3 linked regions of the Pseudoduganella dura genome follow. The protein of the gene in region 1 interacts with the protein of each later gene in a pairwise test. Links are inferred from orthologs where the notes say so. Each region holds a gene or a part of one and is shown in the gene's direction. Other genes may lie near its edges.

Evidence for each region.
Region 2: the proteins of recO (region 1) and recR interact in binary tests that used the Escherichia coli proteins (3 or more experiments, as listed by UniProt). The link is inferred for Pseudoduganella dura from one-to-one orthologs.
Region 3: the proteins of recO (region 1) and ssb interact in binary tests that used the Escherichia coli proteins (3 or more experiments, as listed by UniProt). The link is inferred for Pseudoduganella dura from one-to-one orthologs.

The regions. Positions count from the first base shown.
Region 1 is NZ_WNWM01000002.1:5,244,509-5,251,720, forward strand. The notes cover bases 4,264-7,212. They hold recO (DNA repair protein RecO), read left to right. Parts: upstream 4,264-5,265; coding sequence 5,266-6,159; downstream 6,160-7,212. Other genes in these bases: rnc (ribonuclease III), read left to right, coding at 4,264-4,292; era (GTPase Era), read left to right, coding at 4,305-5,207; pdxJ (pyridoxine 5'-phosphate synthase), read left to right, coding at 6,173-6,931; acpS (holo-ACP synthase), read left to right, coding at 6,928-7,212. In the rest of the region: GJV26_RS23020 (glutaredoxin family protein), read left to right, coding at 1-68; lepA (translation elongation factor 4), read left to right, coding at 306-2,099; lepB (signal peptidase I), read left to right, coding at 2,096-3,016; GJV26_RS23035 (DUF4845 domain-containing protein), read left to right, coding at 3,056-3,478; more of rnc, read left to right, coding at 3,504-4,263. UniProt on the Escherichia coli protein: Involved in DNA repair and RecF pathway recombination.
Region 2 is NZ_WNWM01000002.1:1,168,402-1,175,415, reverse strand. The notes cover bases 1,403-4,153. They hold recR (recombination mediator RecR), read left to right. Parts: upstream 1,403-2,358; coding sequence 2,359-2,949; downstream 2,950-4,153. Other genes in these bases: GJV26_RS05330 (putative bifunctional diguanylate cyclase/phosphodiesterase), read right to left, coding at 3,085-4,153; GJV26_RS05340 (YciI family protein), read left to right, coding at 2,013-2,312; GJV26_RS05345 (YbaB/EbfC family nucleoid-associated protein), read left to right, coding at 1,667-1,993; dnaX (DNA polymerase III subunit gamma/tau), read left to right, coding at 1,403-1,549. In the rest of the region: more of dnaX, read left to right, coding at 1-1,402; more of GJV26_RS05330, read right to left, coding at 4,154-5,175; GJV26_RS05325 (response regulator), read right to left, coding at 5,236-7,014. UniProt on the Escherichia coli protein: May play a role in DNA repair. It seems to be involved in an RecBC-independent recombinational process of DNA repair. It may act with RecF and RecO.
Region 3 is NZ_WNWM01000002.1:3,365,497-3,372,734, forward strand. Bases 2,314-5,288 are described here. They hold ssb (single-stranded DNA-binding protein), read left to right. Parts: upstream 2,314-3,539; coding sequence 3,540-4,037; downstream 4,038-5,288. Other genes in these bases: uvrA (excinuclease ABC subunit UvrA), read right to left, coding at 2,314-3,148; GJV26_RS14765 (alkene reductase), read right to left, coding at 4,654-5,288. In the rest of the region: GJV26_RS14750 (TetR/AcrR family transcriptional regulator), read left to right, coding at 1-36; more of uvrA, read right to left, coding at 296-2,313; more of GJV26_RS14765, read right to left, coding at 5,289-5,751; GJV26_RS14770 (LysR family transcriptional regulator), read left to right, coding at 5,861-6,787; GJV26_RS14775 (FAD binding domain-containing protein), read right to left, coding at 6,756-7,238. UniProt on the Escherichia coli protein: Plays an important role in DNA replication, recombination and repair. Binds to ssDNA and to an array of partner proteins to recruit them to their sites of action during DNA metabolism. Acts as a sliding platform that migrates on DNA via reptation.

The DNA.
Region 1 (7,212 bases):
GCCACTATTTTCTCGACGAGCAGAAGGTATTGGCCGCGCTGCGCAACCGGCCCGGGGAGCTGGCCTGAGATTCAAGCTCGACAAGCGGGCTCGATAGGCTGGCTCGCCAAGCCGGCCCCATAAACGGGCCCGGCGCCCCATCGCGCAGCCGCCACGTCGGATTTCCGGCTTTCCCCTCTGAAATCCGGTAAAATGCTAGGGGTTTTTCCTTGCACGTTTCTAGAAAGCGCTCGGCAGGGCTTCCCGCCCAGAGCGCTTTTTTGTATTTGGCCGCGTATTTGCAGCCTCAACGCCGTTTTAATTCAATGAACAACATTCGCAATTTCTCCATCATCGCCCACATCGACCATGGCAAGTCCACGCTGGCGGACCGCATCATCCAGCTGTGCGGCGGCCTGTCGGACCGCGAGATGGAATCCCAGGTGCTCGATTCGATGGACCTCGAACGCGAGCGCGGCATTACCATCAAGGCCCAGACGGCGGCGCTGAAATACAAGGCGCGCAATGGTGAAATCTACAACCTGAACCTGATCGACACGCCGGGCCACGTCGACTTCTCGTACGAAGTCTCGCGCTCGCTGTCGGCCTGCGAAGGCGCGCTGCTGGTCGTCGACGCCTCGCAGGGCGTCGAGGCGCAGACGGTGGCGAACTGCTACACGGCGCTGGACCTCGGCGTCGAGGTGGTGCCGGTGCTGAACAAGATCGACCTGCCGAACGCCGATCCGCCGTCCGCGATCGCCGAGATCGAGGACGTGATCGGCATCGAGGCCGGCGACGCCGTGCATTGCTCGGCCAAGACCGGCCTGGGCGTCGAGGATGTGCTGGAATCGATCATCGCCAAGGTGCCGCCGCCGAAGGGCGACCCGGATGCGCCGCTGCAGGCGCTCATCATCGACTCGTGGTACGACGCCTACGTGGGCGTCGTCATGCTGGTGCGCGTGGTCAACGGCACCATGAAGCCGAAGGAAAAGATCCGCCTGATGGCCACCGATTCGGTGCAGCTGGTGGAAGACATCGGCATTTTCTCGCCGCGTTCCGTGTCGTTGCCGACGCTGTCGGCCGGCCAGGTGGGCTTCGTGATCGCCGGCATCAAGGAACTGAAGGTCGCCCGCGTGGGCGACACGATCACGCACGCGGCCAAGCCGGCGCCCGAGCCGCTGCCCGGCTTCAAGGAAGTGCAGCCGCAGGTGTTCGCCGGCCTGTTCCCGGTCGAAGCGAACCAGTACGACGCGCTGCGCGACTCGCTGGAAAAGCTCAAGCTGAACGATGCCGCGCTGATGTACGAGCCGGAAGTGTCGCAGGCGCTGGGCTTCGGCTTCCGCTGCGGCTTCCTGGGCCTGCTGCACATGGAAATCGTGCAGGAACGCCTGGAACGCGAGTTCGACATGGACCTGATCACCACGGCGCCCACGGTGGTGTACGAGGTCGAGCAGCGCGACGGTTCCATCCTGAAGGTGGACAATCCATCGCGCATGCCGGACCCGTCGCACATCAACGATGTGCGCGAGCCGATCGTCACCGTCAACCTGTACATGCCGCAGGAGTATGTCGGGTCGGTGATCACGCTGTGCATCGGCAAGCGCGGCGTCCAGCTGGACATGGCCTACCACGGCCGCCAGGTGAAGCTGGTGTACGAGATGCCGATGGCCGAGATCGTGCTGGACTTCTTCGACAAGCTCAAGTCCACCTCGCGCGGCTATGCGTCGATGGATTACGAGTTCAAGGAATACCGCTCGGCCGACGTGGTTAAGGTCGACATGCTGATCAACAGCGAGAAGGTCGATGCGCTGGCCATCATCGTGCACCGCGCCAATGCGCCGTACCGCGGCCGCCAGGTGGCGGCGAAGATGCGCGAACTGATCCCGCGCCAGATGTTCGACGTGGCGATCCAGGCCGCGATCGGCTCCAACATCATCTCGCGTGAAAACGTGAAGGCGTTGCGCAAGAACGTGCTGGCCAAGTGCTACGGCGGCGACATCTCGCGGAAAAAGAAACTGCTCGAAAAGCAGAAGGCCGGCAAGAAACGCATGAAGCAGGTCGGCTCCGTTGAAATCCCGCAGGAAGCATTCCTGGCAATTCTCCAAGTGGACGAAAAATGACATTGCAAAGCATCCTCGGCAATTTTGCGCTGATCCTGTTTGTGCTGATGGTGGTGACCGGGATCATCTGGGTCCTGGACGTGTTCTATCTGGCGAAACAGCGCCGGATCGCCGCCGACCGGGCGCTGGCCGATTACGACTCGCGCACCGCGAAGCTGACCGCCGACGGCATCAAGGTCGACAGCAATACGCAGAGCCGCGCGCAGATCGAGCAGGCGCTGCTCAGGCAGCCGACCTGGATCGAGTATTCCGGCAGCTTCTTCCCGGTGATCGCGCTGGTGTTCGTGCTGCGCTCGTTCCTGTTCGAGCCGTTCAAGATCCCGTCGTCGTCGATGGTGCCGACCCTTCTGGTGGGCGACCTGATCCTGGTGAACAAGTTCACGTACGGCATTCGCCTGCCGATCGTCAACCAGAAGATCATCCAGCTGAACGATCCGCAGCGCGGCGACGTGATGGTGTTCAAGTACCCGAAGGACATGAGCCAGGATTACATCAAGCGCGTCGTTGGCGTGCCGGGTGATAAGATCACTTATGAAAACAAGCGCCTGACCGTGAACGGCAAGCCGATCGCCTACGCGCCGCAGGACGATTACCTGGACGACGAAACCCTGAATTACAAGAAGCAATTCAAGGAAAACCTGTCCGGCGTCGAGCACCGCATCCTGAACGACGACCGCGCGCCGACGCTGAACCTGTCCGACGTGCGCGAATTCCCGGGCAAGGAGGCGTGCACCTATACGTACGACGGCTTTACCTGCACCGTGCCGGCTGGCAACTACTTCATGATGGGCGACAACCGCGACAACAGCGCGGACAGCCGGTACTGGGGCTTCGTGCCGGACAAGAACGTCGTCGGCAAGGCGGTGGCGGTGTGGATGAACCTGTCCAACCCGCGCCGTATCGGCGGCATCCAGTAATACAGTGACCGAGATACAGTGATCGAGCGGGGAGCAGCGATGCGTGGACGGGCCAATTTTGCACTGCGGCAAGGCGCACTGCGTCAAGGCGCACTGCGTCAAGGCGGTATTTCGCTGACGGGCCTGGTCGTCGTGCTGGCGCTGGCCGGCCTGGCTGGCGTGCTGGCGATGAAGATCCTGCCCACGTATTCGGAATACCGGTCGGTCAGCGCGGCGATCGCCAAGGCCAGGGCCGCCGGCGGCACGCCGCAGGAGATCCGGGCCTCGTTCGACCGCAGCGCCGAGGTAAACTACATCAGCTCGATCAGCGGCCGAGACCTCACGATCGAGCGGGTCAACGGTGAAACCGAAGTCTCGTTCGCCTACGACAAGAAAATCCACCTGGCCGGGCCGGCCAGCGTGCTGCTCGAATACAGCGGCTCGACCGCCAAGGGCGGTGCCACCCCCGCCCGTGCCGAGTGACACGAAAGACAGGACAGACAGGAAGATGAATCTACAGTTATTGCAAACGAAGCTGGGCCACACGTTCCGGGACGCTGGGTTACTGCAGCAGGCCCTGACGCATCGCAGCCACAGCAGTTTGCATAACGAACGCCTGGAATTCCTGGGCGATTCGATCCTGAACTGCGCGGTGGCGTCGATCCTGTACGACCGCTACCTGCAGATCGACGAGGGCGACCTGTCGCGGCTGCGCGCCAACCTGGTCAAGCAGCAATCGCTGTTCGAGATCGCCCAGAAGCTGGAACTTTCCCAGTTCCTGCGGCTGGGCGAGGGCGAACTGAAATCGGGCGGGTTCCGCCGGCCGTCGATCCTGGCGGACACGCTCGAAGCGCTGCTGGGCGCGATCTTCCTCGATGCCGGCTTCGATGCCGCGGCAAAGGTGATCCGCGCGTTCTATATCCCGATCCTGGACACCGTCGACCCCCGCACGCTGGGCAAGGACGCCAAGACCCTGCTGCAGGAATTCCTGCAAAGCAAGAAGATATCCCTGCCGCTGTACAACGTGGTCGCCACGCACGGCGCCGCGCACAGCCAGGAATTCGAGATCGAGTGCCTGGTGCCCAAGCTGGGCATCCAGGTCTACGGCCGGGGCGGCAGCCGCCGTGCCGGCGAACAGGCGGCCGCCAAGCTGGCGCTGGAAGTGGCCGAACAGGCCGCGCAGAAAGCGCCCGCCGCCGCGCGCAAGAGCAAACCGCGCGCCGCACAGCTGAAGCTGGCGGGTATCGCCACCGTCCAGGGCGACGAGCCGGCGGAAAAAAAGCTCGTCAACAAATAACCGAGAACCATCATGACTGACGCCACCACGCCCGCAGGATTCCGCTGCGGCTACATCGCCATTGTCGGCCGCCCCAACGTGGGCAAGTCGACGTTGATGAACACGCTGATCGGCGCCAAGGTCAGCATCACGTCGCGCAAGGCGCAGACCACGCGCCACCGCATCACCGGCATCCAGACACTGGCCGATGCGCAGTTCATCTACGTCGACACGCCGGGTTTCCAGACCCGCCACTCGAACGCGCTGAACAAGACGCTGAACAAGACCGTCACAGGCACGCTCGATTCGTCGGACGTGATCCTGTACCTGGTCGAAGCCGGCACCTTCGGCGCCGCCGACCAGCAGGTGATCGACCTGCTGCCGAAGGATATCCCGGTGGTGCTGGTGATTAACAAGTCGGACCGCGTGAAGGACAAGGCCGTGCTGCTGCCGTTCGCGCAGCAGGTGGCAAGCAAGTTCGACTTCGCGGCCGTGGTGCCCGTATCGGCCAAGCTGCGCTTCCAGCTGGACGGCCTGCAGAACGAAATCAAGCGCCTGCTGCCGGAAAACCCCCCGGTGTTCGGCGAAGACGACATCACCGACCGCAGCGAGAAATTCCTCGCCTCGGAAATCGTGCGCGAAAAACTGTTCCGCTTTGTCGGCGACGAACTGCCGTATACGAGCACCGTGCTGATCGAGAAGTTCGAGCAGGAGGGCAACCTGCGGCGCATCTTCGCCGCGATCCTCGTCGAACGCGACGGCCACAAGTCCATGATCATCGGCAACAAGGGCGCCCGGCTGAAGGAAGTCTCCACCCAGGCCCGCCTCGACATGGAAAAGCTGTTCGGCGGCCCGGTCTACCTGGAGATCTGGGTCAAGGTGAAATCCGGCTGGGCCGACAACGAAGCCGGCCTGCGCGCTTACGGCTACGAATAACGCCATGCGTACAGGCGCCCCTACGGCCGGGTCCGAGTCCGATACGGCAGTCGATGCCATGGACACGGACTCGGCCGTAAGCGCTGCCGATACCGCTACCGCCGAGCCGGTGGATGCCACTGCATCGCCGGAAAACCCGGTCGTGGAAGTCCGCGACAACGCGGTCTCCTACCTGCTGCAGACAGCACCGGCCGTACGTCCCCCGCAGCAAACACGCAAGCGCACCGCGCCCCGCACGGTGGGCACGCGCGTGACCGCCCAGCCGGCCTTCGTGCTCCACAGTTACCCGTACAAGGAAACCAGCCTGATCGTCGAGTTGCTGACGCGCGACTTCGGCCGTGTTGCGCTGATCGCGAAAGGGGCCAAGCGCCCGCACTCGCAGCTGCGCGGCGTGCTGCAGACCTTCCAGCCGGTGTCCGCCGGCTGGACCGGCAAGAACGAGCTGCGCACGCTGACCGACGCCGACTGGGTGGGCGGCCTGCTGCCGCTGGAAAAGACGGCGCTGCTGTGCGGCTTCTACCTGAACGAGCTGCTCGTGAAACTGCTGGCGCGCGACGATGCGCACCCGAAGCTGTTCGACCATTACGTGTCCACGCTGAACCAGCTGGCCCACAACGAACCGCCGCCGATCGTCTTGCGAAAATTCGAAACGGCCTTACTTAAGGAGACCGGGGTAGCCTCCGATCTCACCCGCTGCGCCGACACGCGGGGCAAGGTCAAGCCCGGCATCGCGTACGTGGTCGATCCCGACCGGGGCCCGCGCCCCGCCGGCGATGACGATACCGCGCCGCGCGTGGCCGGCAAGACCCTGCTCGACATGGCGCGCGAGGATTACACGGACCCGGCCACGCAGGCGCAGAGCAAGCAGCTGATGCGTTTCCTGCTGGCCCACCAGCTGAACGGGGCGCCGCTGAACACGCGCCAGATTTTGATCGACCTGATGCAACTGTAAAAACAAAGAGACCATGAGCTTCCTGCACCCTTCCGGCACGATGATCGACCTGGGCGTCAACATCGACCACGTGGCCACGCTGCGCAACGCGCGCGGCACCAAGTACCCCGACCCGATCCGCGCGGCGCTGCTGGCCGAACAGGCCGGCGCCGACTGCATCACGCTGCACCTGCGCGAAGACCGCCGCCACATCCGCGACGCGGACGTGATGGCTCTGGCGCCGCAGCTCATCACACGGATGAACCTGGAAGCGGCCGTCACGCCGGAGATGATCGACTTCGCCTGCCGTATCAAGCCGGCCGACGTGTGCCTGGTGCCGGAAAAGCGCACCGAGATCACCACCGAGGGCGGGCTGGACGTGGTGCGCTTCCACAAGGAAGTGGCCGCCGCAGTGAAGCAGCTGCAGGGCGAGAACATCCGCGTGAGCCTGTTCATCGATGCCGACGAGGCGCAGATCCAGGCCGCGGCCGATGTGGGCGCGCCCGTCATCGAGCTGCACACCGGCGCCTATGCCGATGCCGAAGGCGAGGAGCAGCTGAAGGAGCTCGAGCGCGTCAGGGCGGGCGTGCGCTGGGGCGTGCAGCGCGGTCTGAAAGTCAATGCCGGCCACGGCCTGCATTACACGAACGTGCAGGCGATTGCCGCGATCCCGCAGATCGAGGAGCTCAACATCGGCCACGCGATCGTCGCGCACTCGGTGTTCGTCGGCTGGGAAAACGCGGTGCGCGAGATGAAGGCGATCATGGTCTCCACGCGCCTGGGAGCCCGATGATCCACGGGATCGGCACCGACATCTGCAAGGTTCCCCGCATCGGCGAAGCGCTCGCGCGCCAGGGCGAACGCTTTGCGCGCCGCGTGCTCGGTCCCGAGGAGCTGGAGGTGTTCCGCGAACGCAGCGCCCGCAACGCGACACGGGGCGTACGCTACGTGGCGACGCGCTTCGCCGCCAAGGAAGCGTTCTCGAAGGCGCTGGGCCTGGGCCTGCGCCCGCCGATGACGTGGCCCGCGGCGCAGCTGGTGAACGATGCGCTGGGTGCGCCGTGCATCGTCTGC
Region 2 (7,014 bases), 4.1 Mb from region 1 along the record:
GCTGGCGAACCGCGATGGCGCCGACCTGATGGCCGTGGCCGACGAGATGGCCAGCCGCAGCCTGTCGTACAACGGCGCGCTGCAGGACCTGGGCACTCTGCTGCACCGGATCGCGCTGGCGCAGACGGTGCCGGCGGCCGTGCCGCAAGACCTGCCCGAATACGCGGACATCATCCGCCTGGCCGCCGGATTCGACGCGGAAGAAGTGCAGCTGTATTACCAGATCGCGGTGCACGGGCGTAACGAACTGGGCCTCGCACCGGACGAATATGCCGGCTTCTCGATGACGCTGCTGCGGATGCTGGCCTTTCGCCCCGGCGTCGGTGGTGCCGAGGCCGGCCCGTCCGGCGCGCCCGCCGCCACGTTGACCGGGGCCCGCCCGGCCGCGGGCGGTTCGCCGGTCCGCGCCGCTGCATCAGCAGTACCGGCAGCGGCACCGGTCGCGCCGCGCGCCGCCAGCGCCGCCGCCGTCAGCCATGCCTCCGCCAGCGCGCCGCATCCGGCCGTGGTGGCCGGCTCCGCGCAGCGTGCCGCCACACCGGCACCGGCACCCACCCCGGCCCCGGCCCGGCCGGCACCCGCGGCCGCCGCGCCGGTGCGCCCGGCCGGCCCCGTAAGCACGGCGCGCGCGGCGATCAATGCCGCGCTCGAGGCGTCCCGCGCGGCCACCGCGGCACGCACCGGGGCCCGACCGCCGATGAAGATCGGCACGCCGGAAGCCGAACCGGCGTCGTCGCCGGTGTCGCCGCCTTTGCCGCACACTGCCGCGCAGGCCAGGCCCGCGCCATGGGAAGACGCGCAGGCGCAAGGCGAAGCCGCCGTGCTCGAAGCGCCGCCGGCGGTGCAGCCGCAGGCGCGCCAGGCGCCGCCGCGGCAGCAGGACGACGACCTGCCGCCGTGGGTGACGGAATTCTCGGACGACAGCGCCATGGCGTCTCCATCCGCGAGCGCGCCGCCGGCACCGTATCGCGACAATGCGCGCGCCGAAGCACCGGCTTCGCAGTATCGTGCCGATGCGCGCGCCCAGGCGCCCACGGTTGGCGCCCAGCCTGCACCGGCCGTTGCCCCCCAGCCCGCGCCGGCGGCTGCCCGCCAGCCAGTGCCGGCACAGGCACCGTATGCCTACGTGATCACACCCGTTCCCGCACTGGCGTGGGACGGCAACTGGCCGCTGCTGGCCGCGCACCTGCCGCTGCGCGGCGTGGCGCAGCAGCTGGCCGCCCAGTCCGAACTGATCGACTGCACGATCGACGGCAACGCCGCCGTGTTCCGCCTGCGCTGCCCGATCGACACATGGCGCACGCCGCCGAACGTGGAAAAACTGACGGCCGCGCTGGCCGAGCGTTTCGATCGCGTGGTGCGCGTCGAAACGGAGCTCGGTCCGGTGTGGTACACCACGTCCGCCGAGCAGCAGGTGCACCGCGAAGCGTGCCAGCGCCAGGCCGAGGACACGGTCAACGGCGATCCGTTCGTGCAGGCGCTGGTGCGCGAATTCGGCGCCTTCGTCGTGCCCGGCTCGATCGTGGCACCCGTCACGCCGGCTCACTGAGCGGTTCACCCGACAACAACACAGGCAGCCTGACAGGCGGCTCACTGAAGCGGATCACTGAAGCGGATCATTGAAGCCAGCCCACCAATCATTTCAACCGATACGGAGAAAACCATCATGATGAAGAACCAGATCGCCGGCCTGATGAAACAGGCGCAAGCAATGCAGGACAACATGAAGAAGGCGCAGGAATCGCTGGCCCTGATCGAAGTGGAAGGCCAGTCCGGCGCCGGCCTGGTGAAGGTCGTGATGACCTGCAAGAACGATGTCAAGCGCGTGTCGATCGACCCGTCGCTGCTGGCCGACGACAAGGACATGCTGGAAGACCTGGTCGCCGCCGCCTTCAACGACGCCGTGCGCAAGGCCGAAGCCACCGCCGCCGAGAAAATGAGCGGCCTGACCTCCGGCATGAACCTGCCGGCCGGCTTCAAGATGCCGTTCTGACGCTGGCACCGGGCGCGCCATGTTCATCGTCACGCTGACCTACCTGAAGCCCAACGAGGAAATCGACGCTCTGCTCGCCGCGCACCGCGCGTTCCTGCGGCAGCAGTATGCGAACGGCACGTTCGTGATGTCGGGCCGGATGGTGCCGCGCACCGGCGGCATCATCATCGCCAACGCCGACAGCCGCGCGGATGTGGAGGCGGTGATCGAACTCGACCCGTTCCGGCAGGCCGGCGCGGCCAGCTATGCGATCATCGAATTCGTGCCAACGATGGCGGCGGACGGCCTGGAAACCTTCCTGCCCGACCGCCAGGCCTGACGGCGCGGCCCGATCGATGACGAACCCGAGAATGGTCTATTGAAGCATGGCGAAATCGCTGGAGTTCCTCACGGAGGCGTTGCGCCGCTTGCCGGGCGTGGGTCCGAAATCGGCGCAGCGCATGGCGTTCCACCTGCTGCAGCATGACCGCGAAGGGGCGGCGATGCTGTCGCGCGCGCTGTACCAGGCCGTGGAATCGGTCAACCACTGCGCGCTGTGCAATACCTTCACCGAAGCGGAGGTGTGCGACATGTGCGCCGACGAGGCGCGCGATCACCGCCTGCTGTGCGTTGTCGAAACGCCGGCCGACCAGGTGATGATCGAGCAGACGCTCACATACAAGGGCCTGTACTTCGTGCTGATGGGCCGCCTGTCGCCGCTGGACGGCATCGGCCCGAAGGACATCCACCTGGAAAAACTGCTCGCCCGCGCCGCCGACGGTGTCGTGGCCGAAGTGGTGCTGGCCACCAACTTCACCAACGAGGGCGAAGCCACCGCGCATTACATCAGCGAGATGCTGAAGGCGCGCGGCCTGCAGGTCAGCCGGCTCGCCCGCGGCGTGCCGGTGGGCGGCGAGCTCGAATACGTGGATGCCGGCACGATCGCGCGGGCGATGCTGGACCGGCGCAGTACCTGACGCAATCAGGAACCAGAGGCAAAATAATCGGGACGGGCCCTGTTTTTCAGGAAATTTCCTGAAAAACAGGGTCCGTCCCTGATTTTTAGCCGTGATGGCTTGCAAGCCATCCCTCCATCCAGGCACCGGACCTCTTCACCGCGTTGCCGTTGCCGCGGTGTTCATCAGCATCTCCCCGATCACCTCTTCCGTCGACGGCTGTCCCAGCAGGTAACCCTGCGCCATGTCGCAGCCGAACTGCTTCAGCAACAGCAGCTGTTCGTCGGTTTCCACGCCTTCGGCCACCACGGCCAGTTTCAGTCCGTGCGCCATCGCGATGATCGCGCGCGTGATCGCCGCGTTCTCGGAATCCTGCGGCAGGCCGCTGATGAAGCTCCTGTCGATCTTCAGCGCGCGCACATTGAAGCGCTTCAGGTAATTCATCGACGAGTAGCCGGTGCCGAAATCGTCGATCGACAGGTAGACGCCGATCGCCCGCAACTGTTCCAGCGTGGCCAGCGTGGCCTGCGCGTCGTCCATCAGCGTGCCCTCGGTCAGTTCCAGTTCCAGCAGGCGCGGGTCGAGGCCCGTTTCCTCCAGCACCGCGAGCACCGTCTGCGCCAGGTTCTCGTCCTTGAACTGCCGCGCCGACAGGTTCACCGCCACGCGCACGGCGCGGCCGCATTCGTCGTGCCAGGCGCGCGCCTGCATGCAGGCGGTGCGCAGCACCCAGGCCCCGATCGGCACGATCAGGCCCGTTTCCTCGGCCAGCGGAATGAAATCGTCCGGTGAAATCATGCCGTGCTCCGGGTGCCGCCACCGCAACAGTGCTTCCACGCCCACCAGCCGCGCGCTGGGCACGTCGATCTGCGGCTGGTACTGCAGGTACAGCTCGTTGTTCTGCAGTGCCTTGCGCAGCCCGATCTCCAGCTTCACGTGGCTCATGATCTGCGTGGTCAGCGCGGAACTGTACAGCTTGGCGTTATTCTTGCCGCAGTTCTTTGCGTGGTACATCGCCGTGTCCGCGTACTTCAGCAGCGAAGAGGAATCGTCGCCGTCCTCGGGGTACAGCGAAATGCCGATGCTGGCGGTGACGAAGATCTCGTGTCCGTCCAGGTGGAACGGCCGGCGCATCGCATCCTTCACGCGGTGGGCCACGTTCAGCGCATCTTCCGCGCGGTCCAGGTCGGGGATCAGGATCGTGAATTCGTCCCCGCCCAGTCTGGCCAGGTTGTTGCCGCGCCGTTCCGGCCCGCCCCGCGGCGGCACGTCGCCGATCCCCGGATGCGCCACCACGTCGCCGGGGCGGATGGTTTCGTGCAGCCGCTCCGACACCACCTTGAGCAGCAGGTCGCCCACGTTGTGGCCCAGCGTATCGTTGATGCGCTTGAACGAATCGAGGTCCATGAACAGGATCGCGAACTTGCGGCCGTGCTGGCGCGAGCGCACCAGTTCCCGTTCCAGCATCTCGAGGAACGCCTGCCGGTTCGGAATACCGGTCAGGCTGTCGCAGTACGCCAGGCGCCGGATCTGTTCCTCCGTGCGCTTGCGCTCGCTGATATCGCGCACCAGCCCGAGTACCTCGCCGGCACCGGTGCTGACCAGGCGGGCCTCGAAGTGGTGCACCATGTCGTCGCGCTCCAGCGCGTAATCGACCGAGCGGATCGCCTGCGTGTCCAGCACTGTCTGCAACTGGTCGAGCAGGCGGTCGGCGATCGGGCGCGGCAGCACGTCGCGCACATGCCGGCCCACGCACTGCTGCTGCGCGAACACGGCGCCGGGATCGTGGCCCTGTTCGTAGTCGAGGTAGACGCCATCGGGGCTCATGCGGAAGAAGGTATCCGGGATCGCCGCGAGCACGGCACGGTTGTGCGCATCGGCGATCCGCAGGCGGGCGATCGCGTCGCTGGCGCGCAGCACGTACAGCACGCGGTGGCCGAGGATCGGCCAGTTGATCGGCTTCGAGACGAAGTCGGTGGCGCCGGCCTCGTAGGCCTGCGTGACCGCTTCCAGGTCGTCGCCGCCGGTCACCATCACGATCGGCACGCTGGTCATGAGGCCGCGCGCCTGCTCGCGGGCGCGGATCTCGCGGCACACGTCGAAGCCGTCCATCCGCGGCATTTCCACGTCGAGCAGCACGAGGTCCGGCACCATCCGGTCGAAGCAGGCCACGGCCTGTTCGCCGTCTTCGGCTTCGACCGCATCCAGACCCACCTGGGCCAGCATTTCCAGCATCACGAGGCGCATGACGGGATCGTCGTCCGCCACCAGCACGGTACCGCGTCGGGGGTGAGGGGCACAGCCATTCTAGGTCTCCTTGGCGAACATGGAAGAGAGCGTGTCACGCACCGCCGAGAACTCCTGCTCCATCGCGGCGAGCAGGACGGCGGCGCCGCCGGTGGTGTCGGTGCGGCCCAGCTGTTCCATGTCCTTGCTCAGCTGGGCCAGTGTATCGGCGCCGACATTGGCGCTCGAGGATTTGAGGCTGTGGGCAGCCTTGCGGATCGATCCGGCATTGCCGGCGGCGATCGCGTCGTGCAGCGATGCCAGGCGCCGCGGCGTGTCATCGATGAAGGCGTGCAGCACCCGTTGCAGCAGGATTTCGCCCTTGTCCGCGTTGAGGGCGCGGATCGCCTCCAGCGCGCGGCGGTTGATCGAGCCGTCGGCGGGCCTGGCGGCGCCGGCGCCGTCAGGCCGCGGCGGCGCGGTGGCGCCGGTGGCGGCCGGGGCAACCGGCGCCGCGCCGGCGAATCCGGCTGCCTGCGCGGCCTTGCGCACGTCGCCATGGTGCAGCAGCGCGGCGCGCGGCAGCGCAACCCAGCGTGCCAGCGTTTCGCACAGCATCGCCTGCGTGAACGGTTTCGACAGGTAGTCGTCCATGCCCGCCGCCAGGCAGGTCTCGCGGTCGCCCTGCAGTGCGTTGGCGGTGATCGCGATGACCGGCAGGCCGCGCTGATGACCGTGCTGCTGTTCGTGGCGGCGGATCTCGGCGGTGGCCGCCATGCCGTCCATGACCGGCATCTGGCAGTCCATCAGCACCAGGTCGAACTCATCGGCCTTCACGGCGGCCAGCGCTTCTTCGCCGTTGCCGACGCGCGTCACCTCGAGGCCCAGGTTTTCCAGCATCGCGCAGGCCACTTCCACGTTGACCGGATTGTCCTCGGCCAGCAGCACCTTGTGGCGGTGCGGCGCCTCCCGGCCGGGTGCCAGGCGCCGGGACGGCAACAGCTGCTGCGATGCATGCGGCTGGGCATGCAGGTGAGCGTGCAGGTGAGCATGTGAAGCGGTGCGCACCCCTTCGCTGGCGCGCAGCGGCGTGACGATGCAGTCGTACAGGTCGCTTTCGCGCGCCGGCTTGATCAGCTGGAAAGCCACGCCGGCCTCGCGGCGCTGCACGGTGTCGGCGGCGTTGCGTTCGGTCGACAACAGCAGCAGCCGCACCGCCGCCAGCGCCGGGTCGGCCTTGATGTCGGATGCCAGCACCAGGCCGCCGATCTGCGGCAGGTCCATGTCCAGCAGCGCCACGTCGTAGGGCTGGCCGCAGGCGATCGCGGCGCGCTGCATGTCCAGGCATTCGTCGGCGCTTTCGGCGCTGTCGCATTTCAGGTGCCAGCGCGCCAGCAAGCCTTCCAGCGCGGTGCGCGAACCGGCATCGGCGTCGACCACGAGCGCGCGCAGACCCTTGGTGGTCTTCTGGTTGAACGATGCATCGTCGGCATCCACGCGGCGCTTGTCGAAACGCACGGTGAACCAGAAAATCGAGCCGCGCATCGGCGCGTTGTCGATGCCGATCGCGCCGCCCATCAGCTCCACGAGCTGCTTCGAGATCGCCAGCCCGAGGCCGGTGCCGCCGTGCTTGCGGGTGGTGGAGCCATCGGCCTGCGAGAACGAATCGAAGATGCGGGTACGGGCCTCGCGCGACACGCCGATGCCGGTGTCGTGCACCTCGAAGCGCAGCCCCACAGCTTGCGCATCCTCGTTGATGACGGCAATCCGCACCATGATGCGGCCGGCGTCGGTGAACTTGATGGCATTGCCCAGCAGGTTGACGATCACCTGGCGCAGCCGGTTCGGGTCGCCGATCAC
Region 3 (7,238 bases), 1.9 Mb from region 1 along the record:
ATTTCGACGTACAGGAGTTTCAACGAAGTGGAATAGCCGCACCACGCGGACGGGCCGTGCCCGCCCTTTTTTTGATGCTGTTTCGCACAGGTGTGCGAAAAGTCGGATTGAACGAGGAGGCTGTCATGGTCGCTCTGTGGTTGCTGGTGCTGCCCGTCGCCGGGCTGGGGTGGTATGTGGTGGCCGATGCCGTGCGCGCTGTCCCGAAGTGCAACGAGGATTTCACCTTTTACTGAAGGGCAGGCGAAAAAAAGCCGGCTTCAGTGAAGCCGGCTCCCGGGGTATCGGCCGAAGATTATTTCTGCTTCAGCAGCGGCACCAGGTACTTGCCCGTCACGCTGTCCGGATTCTTCGCCACCTCTTCCGGGGTGCCGGTCGCGATGATGCGCCCGCCGCCGGCGCCGCCCTCGGGGCCCAGGTCGACGAGCCAGTCGGCGGTCTTGATCACATCGAGGTTGTGTTCGATGATCACGAGCGTGTTGCCCTGGTCGCGCAGCCGGTGGATCACCTTCAGCAGCAGGTCGATGTCGTGGAAGTGCAGGCCGGTCGTCGGTTCGTCGAGGATGTACAGCGTGCGGCCCGTATCGCGCTTGGACAGTTCCAGCGACAGTTTCACGCGCTGCGCCTCGCCGCCCGACAGCGTGGTGGCACTCTGCCCCAGCTTGATGTAGCCCAGGCCCACGTCCAGCAGCGTGTGCAGCTTGCGCGCGATGGTCGGCACGGGCTTGAAGAACTCGTGCGCGTCTTCCACCGTCATGTCCAGCACCTGGGTGATGTTCTTGCCCTTGTAGTGGACTTCGAGCGTTTCGCGGTTGTAGCGCTTGCCGTGGCACACGTCGCACGGCACGTACACGTCCGGCAGGAAGTGCATTTCCACCTTCAGCACACCGTCGCCCTGGCACGCCTCGCAGCGGCCGCCCTTCACGTTGAACGAGAAGCGGCCGGCGCTGTAGCCCCGTTCCTTCGCTGTCGGCACCGTGGAGAACAGGTCGCGGATCGGCGTGAACAGGCCCGTGTACGTGGCGGGATTGGAGCGCGGCGTGCGGCCGATCGGCGCCTGGTCGACGGAAATCACCTTGTCGAAATGTTCCAGGCCGCTGATCGACTCGTGTTCCGCCGGCTCCGTCTGCGAACCGTACAGGTGGCGCGACAGGGCCGGATACAGCGTATCGTTCACCAGCGTCGATTTGCCGGAACCGGAAACGCCGGTCACGCACGTGAGCAGGCCGACCGGCACCGACAGGGTCTGGTTCTTCAGGTTGTTGCCCTTGGCGCCGGTGATCACCAGCTGGCGGTTCGGGTCCGCCACATGGCGCTTCTTCGGCACCTCGATGCGCATGGTGCCGTTCAGGTACTGCGCCGTCAGCGATTCCTTGTTCTTCAGGATATCCTTCAGCGAACCGGACGCGATCACGTCGCCGCCGTGCACGCCGGCACCCTTGCCCATGTCGACGATGTAGTCGGCGGTGCGGATCGCATCCTCGTCATGCTCCACCACCAGCACGCTGTTGCCGATGTCGCGCAGGTGCTTCAGCGTTTCGATCAGGCGGTCGTTGTCGCGCTGGTGCAGGCCGATCGACGGTTCGTCGAGCACGTACATCACGCCCGTCAGGCCGGAACCGATCTGCGAGGCCAGGCGGATACGCTGCGCCTCGCCGCCGGACAGCGTGTCGGCAGAACGGTCCAGCGACAGGTAATCCAGGCCCACGTTGTTCAGGAACGAGAGGCGCGAGATGATTTCCTTGACGATACGGTCGGCGATGTCGCGCTTGGCGCCCTTCAGCTTCAGCTGCTCGAAGAACGACAGCGTGTCGCGCAGCGGCTTCTCGGCGATCTCGTAGATCGCCTTTTCCTGCTTGCCGGTGCCCACTTTCACGTGGCGCGCTTCCACGCGCAGGCGCGCGCCTTCGCAGGTGGGGCACTTTTTCTCATTGATGAACTTGGCCAGTTCTTCCTTGACGGCCATCGAGTCGGTTTCGCGGTAACGGCGCGACAGGTTGTTGACCACGCCTTCGAACGCGTGCTCCTTGACGACCGCGCGGCCGCGCTCGTTCACGTACGAGAACGGGATCGATTTGTTGCCGGAACCGTGCAGCACGGCGTTCTGCGCGGTGTTGGACAATTTCTCGAACGGCGCATCGAGGTCGAAACCGTAATGCGTCGCCAGGCTCTGCAGCATCGAGAAGTAGAACTGGTTGCGGCGGTCCCAGCCTTTCACGGCGCCGGAGGCGAGCGACAGGTTCGGGAACGCCACGATGCGCTTCGGATCGAAGAACTCGATATGGCCCAGGCCATCGCATTCCGGGCAGGCGCCCATCGGGTTATTGAACGAGAACAGCCGCGGCTCCAGCTCCTGCAGCGAATAGCCGCAGCTGGTGCAGGCGAACTTGTTCGAGTACACGTGTTCGGTGCCGGCATCCATGTCGTAGGCCACCGCGCGGCCGTCGGCCAGGCGCAGCGCCGTCTCGAAGCTTTCCGCCAGGCGCTGCTTGATCTCCGGATTCACTTTCACACGGTCGATGACCACGTCGATCGTGTGCTTTTCCGTTTTCTTCAGCTTCGGCAAATCGTCCACTTCGTAGATCTTCGCCTCGTGCGTGCCGCTCTGCACGCGGAAGCGCACGAAGCCATGCGCCTGCATCTGCTCGAACAGGTCCACGTGCTCGCCCTTGCGGTTGGCCACCACGGGCGCCATGATCATCAGCTTGGTGCCTTCCGGCATGGCCAGCACGGCATCGACCATCTGCGACACCGATTGCGCCGACAGCGCATGGTCCGGGTGGTTGATGCAGTACGGCGTGCCCACGCGGGCATACAGCAGGCGCAGGTAATCGTGGATTTCCGTCACGGTGCCGACAGTGGAGCGCGGGTTGTGCGACGTGGCCTTCTGCTCGATCGAGATGGCCGGCGACAGGCCTTCGATCAGGTCCACGTCCGGCTTTTCCATCAGCTGCAGGAACTGGCGCGCATACGCCGACAGCGATTCGACGTAGCGGCGCTGGCCTTCGGCGTACAGCGTATCGAACGCCAGCGACGACTTGCCGGACCCGGACAACCCGGTGATCACGATCAGCTTGTTGCGGGGCAGGTCGAGGTTGATGTTCTTCAGGTTGTGCGTACGCGCGCCGCGAATGCGGATTTCTTCCATGAATGTATGTGCCTTGAATGCGAGGAAACGACAGGGACGGCCAGCCTGGAGCGATCGCCCGCTCCCGCTTCATGCCACGATGGCAAGGGGCGGGGGCGGCTTTCCGGAGACCCAAGTTAGCCACAATGCTGGCGTTCGATTCGATTTCAAGGTCTCGTGACAGTTTTGATCAAGTCAGGACAAGAACGAGCCGTGGCCGGCAAATACTGTATATAATACCAGTATTCAAAATCTGCTGCTCGCACGCTTGTACATACCGTGTGCGGTGTGGTGCATAGTGTGAGCCCGGCGTGTACACAACAGCACGCATGCCATGCGAAATTCGTCCATCGCATGGTAACGTGTCCGTCTTATAATGTTCGTTTGGTAAAAATCTACGCAGGAGTACTACATGGCATCTGTCAATAAAGTCATTATCGTCGGCAACCTGGGCCGCGACCCGGAAATCCGCTACATGCCGAGCGGCGATGCCATCGCGAACATTGCCGTGGCCACTTCCTTCAAGTCGAAGGACCGTAACACCGGCGAACAGAAGGAAATCACCGAGTGGCATCGCATCTCGTTCTTCGGCCGCCTGGCCGAGATCGTTGGCCAGTACCTGAAGAAAGGTTCGTCCGTCTACGTCGAGGGCCGCCTGCAGACCCGCAAGTACACCGACAAGGATGGCGTTGAAAAATACGCAACCGACATCGTCGCGCAGGAAATGCAGATGCTCGGCGGCCGCGGTGGCGCGGGCGACGCGATGGGTGGCGGTGACGACATGGGTGGCTACGATGCGCCGCCGAGCCGCCCGGCACCGCGTCCGCAGCAGGCCGCCGCGCCGGCACCACGCCCGGCACCGAAGCCGGCACCGAACTTCTCGGATATGGATGACGATATTCCCTTCTAAGACCCAATAGGTAGTAGTCGTAAACAACGCCCTCCAAGTCTTTGATTTGGAGGGCGTTTTCTTTTTTACAATTTTTCTGCTTGGTAAGGTATATCGTGGCAAGGCCATCTTCTGAACAAGCTCCCCCAGTCTGTAGGGCTCGCGGCCATCAAACAGCTTTGGAAGAAATCGATTCGCTCAGGGACGCCGGAAGTAGGTGCCCCGAGCAGGGGCGCCTTGACGTGCTCGCTACTCTTGTTGCGGTGTACAAGGCTCGCCGGCGCCGCTCACGTGATTGAGTTCTTGCTCTACACGCCCGCTCCGTAGTGGCGCAGATGCCCATAACTGCTAGCCGCTGGCCGGTGACGTGCCGTCATTGCGCGCAATCCACGCTGGGGCCAACAGATACCTGCTCGAAAGCGCTCTGCGCGCGGTGCTACCCAAAGCAGTCATCGCTGGCATGCGCGAGCGCCCCGACCCGATCGGCGCATCGCTGAGGATAGCGGGGCGCCCTGAAAGTAGTACAGAGATAGCATTCCAGCTTGCCGTCCGTGGCCACGGGCAATAGCTACGACGACCTGGGGCACGCCGGGTGAGCCCCCGCATGACCAATCAAGCACCCCATCGCCATAACGCTTCACGCGGCAAGCGCCGGATAGTCCACATAGCCTCGGGAACCCCCGCCATAGAACGTGAACGGATCGGGCTCGTTGTAGGGTCCGCCCTGCGCGATGCGGCGCACCAGGTCGGGGTTGGCGATGAATTGCCGGCCGAAAGACACCATATCCGCCCGGCCGTCGCGAATCAGCCCGTCGGCCGCCTCGGGGCTCAAGCCACCGTTGGCGATCACGAAGCCGCCGTAGTTTGCGCGGACAAGCGACAGTAGTTCATCCATGTCCGGCACGCCGCCCCAGGCATTCGTGTCGGCCGCGTGGACGTAGCCGACCCCGTACTCTTCGAGCATGCGCAGCAGGTAGCCATAGGTATCGGCCAGCGCAGGGTCGCCGGCATTGTTGTACAACGCGAACGGCGAGATGCGCACGCCGATGCGCGAGGCAGGGAACGACAGCATCACCGACTCGATCACCAGACGCAGGAACCTTGCGCGGTTCTCGACGCCGCCGCCGAAGTCGTCGGTGCGCCGGTTCACAAGAGACGACAGGAACTGCTGCGGCAGGTAGCCGTTGGCCGCGTGGATCTCCACGCCATCGAGCCCCGTATCGAGCGCGTTGGCTGCCCCGATGCCGAATGCGCGGACGGCACTGAAGATCTCTTCCCGCTCCATGGCGCGCGACGGCGAGGCAGCGATGCGCGTGTACTGGCCGTTGCGCAGCATGCCGTACACCTGCAGCAGGTGCAGGTCGTCGTTGACGCCCGATGGCGACAGTGGCGCCGCGCCGCCGAGCAGGGCATAAGAGCTGACGCGCCCGCTGTGCCACAGTTGCATAAACAGCTTGCCACCATCCCGGTGAACGGCCGCCGCGACGCGCCGCCATCCTGCCACCTGTTCCGGTGTGTAGATGCCCGGCGCCAGCTCGAACGCCGCCGACATGGTGGAGACATTGGTGGCCTCCGAAATGAGGAGGCCGGCCGATGCGCGTTGTTGATAGTATTGTGCGGCGAGGTCATCGGGTACCCCGTCCCTGCCCGCACGGCTGCGCGTCACCGGCGCCATGGCGACGCGGTTGCCAAGGGCGAGGCCGCCGAGCATCGCGGGTTGCAAAATGGCTTTCATGGTTTGCTCCTTTGGTGTCTGCTGTCGATGAGGCATCGTAGCCGCAGCACGGGGTGGTGATAATCCATCCCGGCCGCAAAGGGGCTTTGCCCAATTCGCAAAGGAATCGATGGACCGCTTTTCGGAACTTAATGCCTTCTGCGCCGTTGCCACGAGCAGCGGCTTTTCCGCCGCGGGCAGGCTGCTCGGGCTGGTACCGTCCACGGTCGCGCGCCTCGTTGACGGCCTCGAGGCGCGGCTGGGCGCTCCGTTGCTGAACCGGTCGACGCGCCAGGTCACGCTGACCGAGGCCGGCACCGAATATTTCGTGAGGGCGCAGGCCATCCTGGCCAGCCTCGAAGAGGCCGACGCCGCCGCGGGTTCTGCACACTCGGGGCCGCAAGGACTGCTGAGGGTGAGCGCGCCGGTCGCCTTTACCCGGCTGTACATCGCGCCGCACCTAGCCGAGCTCCAGCTACGCCATCCGCGGCTGGAACTGGAACTGATGGTGTCCGACGCGCTGTCGGACATGGTGGGAGAGGCGATCGACGTGGCGATCCGCATCGGCGCCGCGAACAGCCAGCCGGACCTGGTGGCCAGGCCGCTCGCCGGCCACCGGCGCATCGTATGCGCCAGTCCTGCCTATCTCGAACGCTGTGGCACCCCGCAAGTGCCCGCGGACCTGCTCCGGCACGAATGCCTTCGCTTCGCGTACACCAGCCTGTTGCGCCGACCGGGATGGCGCTTCCTGAAGGATGGCGAGACCCTCGAGATCGCGGTGCGGGGCAGGCTCATTGCCAACAGTTCGGACGTGCTGCGCCAGGCGGCGCTCGATGGCGCGGGCGTCGCGCTGCTGCCCGACTGGCTGGTCAGCGCGGATGTGGAGGACGGCAGGCTGGCCGCCTTGCTGGCGGACTTCGAGAGCAACCCGGGCCCGATGGACGTGGGCGTGTTCGCCGTCTACCAGCCGAGCCGGCGCGGCTCCGGCAAGGTGCGGGCATTCGTTGACTTCATCGCCGAGCGTCTCAAGGATTCGTGTGGGATCGGCTGCCCATGATGCCGGCGCCGAGTTCCACACCCCACTGCCCCAGCTCGCGGGCCGCCGCCAGGCGCACGCGTTCCCAGGCGCCCAGCCGGCTGTCTGAGTAACCCTCGCGCAGCGCATGGGCCAACGCCATCGCATCCGCCGCCGCCTTGCCGGTACCGCTGGCGGTATGCGGCCGGATGACGGCCGCGGCGTCGCCCAGAAGCAGCACGCGCCCATCCCGCAATACCGGTGCCTGCAAATCGACGATCGCCTGGACGAACGGCTGCGCAGTCGCCTCGACCAGCGCCCGCAGCGAAGGCGCCAGGATGGAGCCTGCTTCCGCGCGTAATCCATGCGCCGTTTCGCGCGTCATGGCGCCGGGCGGCAGCGATGCCTCGTGTCGCTGGCCATCCCTGTCGGTCAGGATGGCATGGAGCATCGCGCCGGCAGCCACCGGGCGGTACCATACCCAGTTCCAGCG